Regions from separate parts of the Mesorhizobium sp. WSM4816 genome, predicted to be linked through region 1. Evidence: predicted binding sites of a transcription regulator. Region 1 holds the regulator's gene; each other region holds the start of a gene.

Region 1 (3,254 bases):
TCGCCGCTTAGCCTGTTCGCCAATCTGGCCGTCATGCCGATCGTCACGATCGTCATGTTCCTGGCCGTCCTCAGCGCCTTGGCAATGCCTTTTGGCCTCGACGGCCCTTTCCTCTACATGATGGGCAAGGGCCTGACGGCGATGATCGCAATTTCGGGATGGATCTCGGAGCGTTCGCCGGTCGATGCAGTCGGCCTGATTTCGTTGCAATCGGTCCTGCTGGTGACGGTCGCCCTGGTCATCGCCACGATGGCGACGACATGGCTGCGGCTTGCCGCACTTCCCTTTGCGCTCGCCGGCCTGCTGACGATTTCCGAGACGCGCACCCCCGACGTGCTGATCTCGGAGGATGCGCACCTGGTGGCGATGCCGATCGGCGGCGGTGAACTTGCCGTCAACCGGGTGCGTTCGAACGAATTCACCACCGACAACTGGAAACATGCGCTGGTTTCAACGACGATCGTCGAGCCGGAGACATTCGAAAAAGGAGATGTGCGGTTCGACATCGCCGACCCGGCCGACCTGCCGCCGGGAGCGCCTTTCACCTGCACTGCCGGCCTGTGCCTGGCCCGGCATCCGTCCGGCGCGCTCATCGCGCTCGCCGACAACCGCAAAACCGCGCGGCCGGCCTGTGCCTTTGCGGATTTGATCGTCATCGACGATGCCACAGCCTATTACAAACCCTGCCGCAACCCGCTGGTTCTCGTCGTCACCAAACGGCAGCTCGCACGCATGGGCAGTGCCGCCGTGTTCTTCGATCCGCTATCGGCGACGACGCGCGCAGAAATCCGTTTTGCCGTCAGACAGCCATACAGACCCTGGCATGAGCAGCGGCGATTTTCGCGCGAGGCGAGGGGCCTGCCGCCATACCGCAGGGCCGAGAAACCCAAGAAGCCTGCTCTTCAGTAACGCCGGATCAGTCCGACGAGCTTGCCCTGCACCTTGACCCGGTCCGGCCCGAAGATGCGCGTCTCGTAGGCCGGATTGGCGGCTTCCAGTGCGATCGAGGCACCTTTGCGGCGGAATCGTTTCAGCGTCGCTTCCTCCTCGTCGACCAGAGCGACAATGATCTCGCCAGGCTGGGCGGTATCGGCGTTGCGGATGATGACCGTGTCGCCGTCGAAGATGCCGGCCTCGATCATCGAATCACCCTTGACCTCCAGCGCGTAGTGCGTGCCGCCGGTGATCATGTCCGGTGGCACCGAGATCGAATGCGTCTGGTGCTGGATGGCGTCGATCGGCACACCGGCAGCGATGCGGCCCATCACCGGTATGGAGACGGTGGCAACGACGTCGTCGTCATTGCCGGCAGCACGCATGCGCGAAGGCGCCGGCTTGATCTGGCGTCCGAGGCCGCCCTGTCCAAGCCCGCCCTGGCCAAGGCTGCCTTGAATGACGCTCGGCGAGAATTTGCGCGCCGCATTGAGGCCCGGCGCGATCGAATCGGGCAGGCGCAGCACCTCCAGCGCGCGGGCGCGGTTGGGCAGGCGGCGAATGAAACCGCGTTCCTCCAGCGCCGTGATCAGCCGGTGGATCCCTGATTTGGAGGCGAGGTCGAGCGCTTCCTTCATCTCGTCGAACGAGGGCGGAATGCCGCTTTCCTTCAGCCGTTCGTGAATGAACATCAGCAGTTCATGTTGTTTGCGTGTCAGCATCGCCACCCCCAACAGAATCAGAAAAACAAACCCAGAACAAACACTATCTGTTCCAGTTGTGTTCCGCAACCATTTAAAGTTTAATGAATGTGTTGACGTTTTGTTCAGCGTAGCATCAGCACGCTGCAGGCGGCGCCCGCTGCGGCTGCGGGAGCGAATGGCTCGCGCACGACCAGTCCGTTGGCGTCGGCCAGCATTCTGAGCATCGAGGAATCCTGGATACTGAACGGCGTTGCCTCAAGCGTGCCAGCTTCTTCCTTCACCACCGCGCGTACATAGTCCTGCCTGAGATCGTTGGCCGGCATGGCGGCGCCGAGCCGCGCCTGACGCATGTCCTGGCGGAAGGCGCGGCCGCTGAGCCGCGCCAGCAGCGGCTTCAGAAAGAGCTGCGTGCAGACCAGGCTGGCCACCGGATTGCCGGGCAGGCCGATGCAGCGGATGGCGCCCAGCCGCCCGAACATCAGTGGCTTGCCGGGCCGCATGGCGATTTTCCAGAAATCGAGCGCCATGCCTTCGCCGGTCAGCACGTCATGGACGAGGTCATGGTCGCCGACCGAGGCGCCGCCCAGCGTGACGATGACGTCCGCGCCTGCGTCGACGGCTTTTGTCACCAGCGCGGCGATCGCCTCCTTGCGGTCGGGGGCGATGCCGAGATCGAGTGCGCTGGCGCCGACCGAGCGGGCCGCGGCGGCGACACCATAGGCATTGGAGGAGATGATCTGGTCGGGGCCAAGGTCGCTGCCCGGCGGCAGCAATTCGTCGCCGGTGGCGATGATGGCGACCAGCGGCCGTTTCACTACGCGGACCTGCTGGTGGTTGGCCGACGCCGCCAGCGACAATGCCGCCGGATCAAGCAGGCGGCCTTTCTCCAGCAGCATGTCGCCCTTCGAGAAATCGAGCCCGAGGCGGCGGATGTTGCGGCCTTCAACCGTGGGCGCGGTCACTTCGACGATGCCGCCACCGAGGTCGCGGACATTCTCCTGGATGACGATGGTGTCGGCGCCTGCGGGAAGCGGCGCGCCGGTGAAGATGCGCACGGCCTGCGCCGGGCCGACTGTTCCGGTAAAGCCGCGACCGGCCGGCGCCATGCCGATCACCGAAAGTCTCGCGGGCACGGACGCGACATCGTCGGCCCGCACGGCATAGCCGTCCATGGCCGACGCGTTGAATGGCGGCTGGGTGCGGAGCGCCATGAGCGGCTCCGCCAGCACGCGGTCGGCGGCATCCATCAGGGCGACGCTTTCAGCCTGCAAGGGCGCAGCATCGGCAAGCAGGTGCTCGAGCGCCTCGGCGACCGCAAGCAGCGCCATTATTGGCCTGCCCCCTGGGCATCCGCCTTGTAGTCGCCGGATTTGCCGCCGGTCTTTTCCACCAGCCTGATGCCGGAGATCGCCATGCCGCGATCGACCGCCTTGGCCATATCATAGATGGTCAGGCAGGCGACCGAGACGGCGGTCAGCGCTTCCATCTCGACGCCGGTCTTGCCGGTGACGCGGGCCAGCGCCGTGACCTTCAGGCCGGGCAGCGTCGCGTCAGGTTCGATGTCTACCGATACCTTGGTCAACAGCAGCGGATGGCAGAGCGGGATCAGCTCATGCG
Region 2 (3,254 bases), on a different contig from region 1:
GCTAAACGCCAGGAGCGTCCTTTTGTGGGCCAATCCTCAAATCGTGTTCGGGCCGAAATGGGGCCGCAAGCCGCCGGGTTGGCTTCGAGCATAATTGCGCAAACGCGCCATTTCCGCGCTCACTAGTCCCCATACTGCCCAGTGGCAGGCTAGACAGGCACTAGATCTTGCATTGCCCGGTAGGATAGCCAAACCTGTGCCCGAGTAGCGCGACCGGGTCATCCGTTGAAGGCAAGATCAATAACGACGTCCGGATCCAGTCGTCGCAGGATGCGATCGACGCGATCAAAGCATTGCCGAGGCGACGAGCACGGGTAGAATTGACGCGGACAGCATCGAACATCTGCGGCGCTGTTTCAAACCTCTGGTCCAGCCCGCATAAGGGGGGTGCAATGACCGAGCATCGAATCTATTCCATGAGCTTTGCCAGCGTCTATCCGCACTATGTCGCCAAGGCGGAAAAGAAAGGACGCACCAAAGCCGAGGTTGATGAGATCATCCGCTGGCTGACGGGCTACACCCAGAAGCGGCTGGACGCCCAGCTGAGGAAGAAAACCAGCCTGAAGGATTTCTTTGATCAGGCGCCTCAACTGAATCCTTCTCGGAATTTGATCACGGGGGTGATCTGCGGTGTCCGGGTGGAAGACATCGAAGACCCGCTGATGAAGGAAATCCGCTACCTCGACAAGCTGATCGACGAGCTTGCCAGGGGCAAGGCGATGGAGAAGATCTTGCGGAAATGACGCGATCGCACGATCGCATCGACCGCGATCCGCCAGATCGGATACCTGAAGAACGCCGTTGGCGAGGGTCGCGACGGCATCGACAACGATGGACACAACGAAATTCGACATCGACACAGGGCGGCTTCGGCCGCCCCGTTTGATGGCAACGGATGACGTTCACGGCTCTGTAGCACGGCGGCGACGAGCCCGACACGATGTCGCAGGCATATCCACGCGACGGGCACCAAGGGCCGTCGCCGACTCTATGTGTCCTTTACGATTCTCGGCTTGATTGATCGGCGGGGTTGAGCCGCACTTTCAAGGGCCAAGGCCAGCCGTTTCTCGTCTTCGAGGGCGCGATCGACTGCCTCGATTTCCTCTTGGAGCTCCTTTAGCTTGGCTCCGTAGCTGGAGCCATCGCTGTCCCCGATCTGAAAGCCGCTTGCCCGCATTGCGTCGCGGGTATGGTGCACGTTACGGACTCCTTCGCGTCGAGTCGCGACCAGGATTTCCCTGAACTCTCCAAGACGTTCAACGTGATTGCGAGTCATTGCGTTCTCCCATTTCGTCGTCATCGGCGCTGGCGGTGATTCAGCACGGCCAAAACCTACGGCGCAGAAGGTTTAAGCGACTCTAAGAGACAGGCTCGACAAAACATGAATGCGGAAGCTCAAATTTGACCGACTTGCAATAAAGTGGAGCGCGGGAGGAGGAAACGGCTTGGGCCCGACCGATCGCCGACCAGGTGCTGGACTCTTCGGCCGAGCGCGTCTGCTGCACGGCGCTAGCTGGTTCTGCCCTCTTCCTGCACCCAGCCCTGACCGCTCGTGATGATAAGCATCTGGCCTGCCGGGCCAGACTGTCCGCGCGGCGGCCAGTGGATACGGCATCGCCTACGTCCCGGAGAACATCGTCGAGCAGCACATCGCACGTGGCAAGCTGGTTCAGCTTCTGGACGATTGGTCGCCGCTTTTTGAAGGCTATTTCCTCTACTATCCGAGCCGTCGTCAAAATCTTCCCGCGTTCAAGGTCATCGTCGATGCGCTACGACATCGGAATTGAAGCGAGGGGATCTACGCGCGGCTCACGGACCCAAATGTCCGCTCCGCTTCGGTTCTCGCAAACCACGCCGTCTGTCTCGTCAGAACGAATTCTCAAACAGCCTGTGGGACGCAGCGGAACCGTTTCTGGTTTGTTCACATTTCGCTGGCATCGCTGTCCGCCACGGGTAGACTTGGCGGATGGGGGAAACGATTCGCATCATCGGCATCGATCCGGGGCTGAGGCGCACCGGCTGGGGCATCGTCGAAAGCCTCGGCAACTCGCTGCGCTTCGTCGCCTCCGGCACCGTGCGTTCAGACGACAAGGCGGCGCTGGCGACACGGCTTTGCCAGTTGCATGACGGGCTTGCCGAGATCCTGCACGCCGCCATGCCGCACGAGGCGGCGGTCGAGCAGACATTCGTCAACAAGGATGCCGCCGCGACCCTGAAGCTCGGCCAGGCGCGCGGCATCGCCATGCTGGTGCCGGCGCTGGCCGGCCTGGTCGTTGCCGAATATGCGCCCAACGCCGTCAAGAAGGCGGTGATCGGCGTCGGCCATGGCGACAAGAAGCAGATCCACATGATGGTCAAGGTGCTGATGCCGAAGGCGACGTTCGACACCGACGATGCCGCCGACGCGCTGGCCATTGCCATCTGCCACGCGCATCATCGGCAGAGTGTTGTCTACAGGTTGGCGGCGCTGGCATGAAGGACCACACATGATCGGCAAGCTAAAAGGCACGCTGGACGAGATCGACGAGGATTTCTGCATCATCGATGTGCACGGCGTCGGCTATATCGCCCACTGCTCGGCGCGCACGCTGGCCGCCTTGCCGGCCCCCGGCGAGGCGGTGGTGCTGTTCATCGAGACCTATGTCCGCGAAGACATGTTGAGGCTGTACGGTTTCCAGTCGGTTCTTGAGCGCGAATGGTTCCGGCTGCTGATGAGCAATGTGCAGGGTGTCGGCGCCAAGGTGGCGCTGGCTATTCTCTCGACGCTGGCGCCGGCCGATCTCGCCAATGCCATCGCGCTGCGTGATATTGCCATGGTCAGCCGCGCGCCCGGCGTCGGCAAGAAGGTGGCCGAGCGCATTGTCACCGAACTGAAGAACAAGGCGCCGGCCTTTGCAGGCGCTGCCTCCGGCACCATCGGCCTGAAGCAGGAGCTTGGCGAAGGCGTCGCGCCGGCGCCGATCACCGACGCCGTCTCGGCGCTGGTCAATCTCGGCTATTCGCGCGATACGGCCGCCAATGCGGTGGCGGCGGCGCTGAAAAGCGCCGGTGAGGACGCGGATGCGTCGAAGCTGATCCGCTTCGGGCTGAAGGAACTGGCGCGGTGAGACCGTTGCCCGAGAAATAAATTCCGACTAGGAACAAGAGCATGGGCAGATATGCGGGCTTAACCTCCAGGGGGCAGCTTACGATTCCAAAGAAAGTCCGGGACGCGTTGTCGCTCAAGGCGGGCGATACGGTTGCGTGGACGGTCA
Region 3 (3,254 bases), on a different contig from region 1:
GGTGTGTCCGCTAGCCACTCAGCTAAAGACAATCGCTCCAGGTTGGCGCCGCCCCTCCCCGTGAAGGACGGGGAGAGGGGTCGCCGGCGTCGCGGCCAAGCCCCTTCTCCCCGTCCTTGACGGGGAGAAGGTCCCGGCAGGGGGTTGAGGGGCGGCGCCAACATCCGGGGTTTCAAGCCAGGTCGCGCGCCTCGGGCACGAATGCCAGCGCCTCGGCAAAGATAGCGCTCGTGAAGGTGGCGCTCTCGACGGCGAGCATTGCTGCGGCAACGCCTTCGCGCAGCGCTGCGCCCAGCGTTAGGCCGCGCAGCAGGGCGGCCATCGTCGCGCCCGCCAGCGCATCGGCGGCGCCGGTCGCATCCGCCGGCTTTTGTGACGTAGGCGGAGAGATCGAAAACGCGTCGGTTTTGTCGAAACCGAGCACTGGACCGTCGCCAGCGGTGACCACGCCGCCTCTGAGGCCCGCACGCCTCAGGCCGTCGATGATATCTTGCTCCGCAGCGTCGATACCGACAGCGGCGAGCGCGCCGGCCTCGCGCCGGTCCATGAAGGCCAGCGCCAGACTGCCCAGCACCGGCGCGAGCCGCGCCGCCTTGTCTGGTGAAGCGGCGAGGGCGAAGACAGGCTTGCCGGCGGCAAGCTCCACCAGCCGCTCGAGCGCCGCCGACGGCAGGTTTGCGTCGCAAAGGACTGCATCGGCGGTGCTGATTGCCTCGCGCACCTTGGCACGGCGGATCTGCTTGGCAAGCGCCAGGTCGCAGAGCGCCATGTCGGCAAGACCGACGATCAGCGCGCCGTCGCCGTCGAATATCGTCGTGTTGCTCGGCGTCGTGCGATCTAGGAACACCACCGACAGATCGGCAATCCCCGCCACAGCAATGGCGCGTGAAACCGTATCGGCCAGAACATCGCCGCCGCGAACCGAAAGCAGCGAGCCGGAGACGCCGCGGCGCACGGCGCAGCGCAGCGCATTGAAGACGGCGCCGCCGACTTCCTCGCGCATCGTGCCGGGGTTCGACGCCGCCGGCACGAAGGCGCCCGAAACCTGGCCGCGCCGCTCGATATAGACGCCGCCTACTGCCAGGATCGTCGGCGACTTCATCATGCCGATGAGATGACCTTTGCTGTTCCCGGTGAGACTAGGTTGCCAGGCGGAACCCGGCAACCCGAAGCGCGATTCGGAAGATGCCCAGCAGAATCCTGCGGGGGAAACGGGATACATCCTGGGGTGAAAGCGCGAAACAAAAAAAGAACAAATCCGGATATTGTTGGTTTTTCAATCGGTTGTATCCCCTTGCCAATCGAGAACAAAAAAGGTACAAATTGATAGGGATTACGGATTGTCCGGCCTTCATTGACGACCAAGGGGTGATGTATCATGGCTCAGAATTCTTTGCGGCTTGTAGAGGACAAAACGGTGGACAAATCAAAGGCTCTGGATGCGGCGCTGTCGCAAATCGAGCGTGCCTTCGGCAAGGGCTCGATCATGCGGCTCGGCGCAAACGAGCAGGTCGTCGAGATCGAAACGGTGCCGACCGGTTCGCTTGGCCTCGACATCGCGCTCGGCGTCGGCGGCCTGCCGCGCGGCCGCATCATCGAGATCTACGGGCCGGAAAGCTCGGGCAAGACGACGCTGGCGCTGCACACTGTGGCGGAGGCCCAGAAGAAGGGCGGCATCTGCGCCTTCGTCGATGCCGAGCACGCGCTCGACCCGGTCTATGCCCGCAAGCTCGGCGTCGACCTCGAAAACCTCTTGATCTCGCAGCCCGATACCGGCGAGCAGGCGCTGGAGATCTGCGACACGCTGGTGCGTTCCGGCGCCATCGACGTGCTGGTGGTCGATTCGGTCGCGGCGCTGACGCCGCGCGCCGAAATCGAAGGCGAGATGGGCGATTCGCTGCCCGGCCTGCAGGCCCGCCTGATGAGCCAGGCGCTGCGCAAGCTGACCGCCTCGATCTCGCGCTCCAACACCATGGTCATCTTCATCAACCAGATCCGCATGAAGATCGGCGTCATGTTCGGTTCGCCCGAGACCACGACCGGCGGCAACGCGCTGAAATTCTACGCTTCGGTGCGCCTCGACATTCGCCGCATCGGCTCGGTCAAGGACCGCGACGAGGTCGTCGGCAACCAGACCCGCGTCAAGGTGGTCAAGAACAAGCTGGCGCCGCCCTTCAAGGTGGTCGAGTTCGATATCATGTATGGCGAGGGCGTGTCCAAGACCGGCGAGCTGGTCGACCTTGGCGTCAAGGCTGGCGTGGTCGAAAAGTCGGGCGCCTGGTTCTCCTACAATTCGCAGCGTCTCGGCCAGGGCCGCGAGAATGCAAAACTGTTCCTGCGCGACAATCCCGATACGGCGCGCGAAATCGAATTGGCACTACGGCAGAATGCCGGGCTGATTGCGGAAAAGTTCCTCGAGAATGGTGGTTCCGAAGGCGGAGATGATGGTTTCGAGGACGAAGCCGGCGCCATGTAGGCTTCGGCAGTGGCCGGAGTTTGGCCATGATTCCCGCGCATCAGCTCCAGCCTGTGTAATCGAGTCCTGTATTGTTGCGTTCGAACCGCCGGCCTAGCGCCGGCGGTTTGCGTTTCAGCGGTGGGCGCCGAGATGACCGGCAAGCCGGCAACGAGATGACCGGCAAGCCCCGCAAATTGGCCCAATTCCGTGTTTCTGGACAGGGTGCAACGCGGCGGCTAAAAGGCCATGTCCATTTGCCGTCGGCCGCGCCGGCGGCTCTCTCTAAAAGCTAAAAGGCAGTATTCATGAGTGGCGTGAACGAGATCCGGTCGACATTCCTCGACTATTTCCGCAAGGAGGGTCACGAGGTCGTCGCGTCGAGCCCGCTGGTGCCGCGCAATGACCCGACACTGATGTTCACCAATGCCGGCATGGTGCAGTTCAAGAACGTTTTCACCGGCCTGGAAAAGCGACCCTATTCGCGTGCCACGACGGCTCAGAAGAGTGTTCGCGCCGGCGGCAAGCACAACGACCTCGACAATGTCGGCTACACCGCGCGCCACCTGACCTTCTTCGAGATGCTCGGTAATTTCTCGTTCGGCGACTATTTCAAGGAGCGCGCCATCGAGCTTGCCTGGAACCTGATCACCAGGGAGTTCGGGCTGAAGAAGGACAAGCTGCTGGTCACGGTCTATCACACCGACGACGAGGCTGCCGGCTACTGGAAGAAGATCGCCGGCTTTTCCGACGATCGCATCATCCGCATTCCGACCTCGGACAATTTCTGGGCGATGGG

Evidence for each region. The regulator LexA, encoded in region 1, represses DNA repair genes until DNA is damaged. The targets are predictions, from matches to a motif close to TGTTCNNNNTGTGTTCNG.
Region 2: a site for LexA is predicted at 1,908-1,925, ahead of ruvC (crossover junction endodeoxyribonuclease RuvC). Genes of this name have one in related genera too.
Region 3: a site for LexA is predicted at 1,238-1,255, ahead of recA (recombinase RecA). Genes of this name have one in related genera too.

What each region holds. Positions count from the first base shown of each region.
Region 1 covers NZ_JBVVQR010000005.1:100,548-103,801, reverse strand. The annotation lists gene AC0L3H_RS08290 (ComEC/Rec2 family competence protein) at 1-909, shown strand, start outside; gene lexA (transcriptional repressor LexA) at 903-1,655, opposite strand; gene AC0L3H_RS08280 (molybdopterin molybdotransferase MoeA) at 1,760-2,965, opposite strand; gene moaC (cyclic pyranopterin monophosphate synthase MoaC) at 2,965-3,254, opposite strand, start outside.
Region 2 covers NZ_JBVVQR010000013.1:133,195-136,448, forward strand. The annotation lists gene AC0L3H_RS16495 (DUF2200 domain-containing protein) at 393-743, shown strand; gene AC0L3H_RS16500 (hypothetical protein) at 989-1,276, opposite strand; partial or broken gene AC0L3H_RS16505 (LysR substrate-binding domain-containing protein) at 1,587-1,787, shown strand; gene ruvC (crossover junction endodeoxyribonuclease RuvC) at 1,967-2,476, shown strand; gene ruvA (Holliday junction branch migration protein RuvA) at 2,487-3,107, shown strand; gene AC0L3H_RS16520 (AbrB/MazE/SpoVT family DNA-binding domain-containing protein) at 3,149-3,254, shown strand, end outside.
Region 3 covers NZ_JBVVQR010000016.1:108,359-111,612, reverse strand. The annotation lists gene AC0L3H_RS18590 (TfoX/Sxy family protein) at 1-1, shown strand, start outside; gene AC0L3H_RS18585 (carbohydrate kinase family protein) at 173-1,105, opposite strand; gene recA (recombinase RecA) at 1,379-2,476, shown strand; gene alaS (alanine--tRNA ligase) at 2,764-3,254, shown strand, end outside.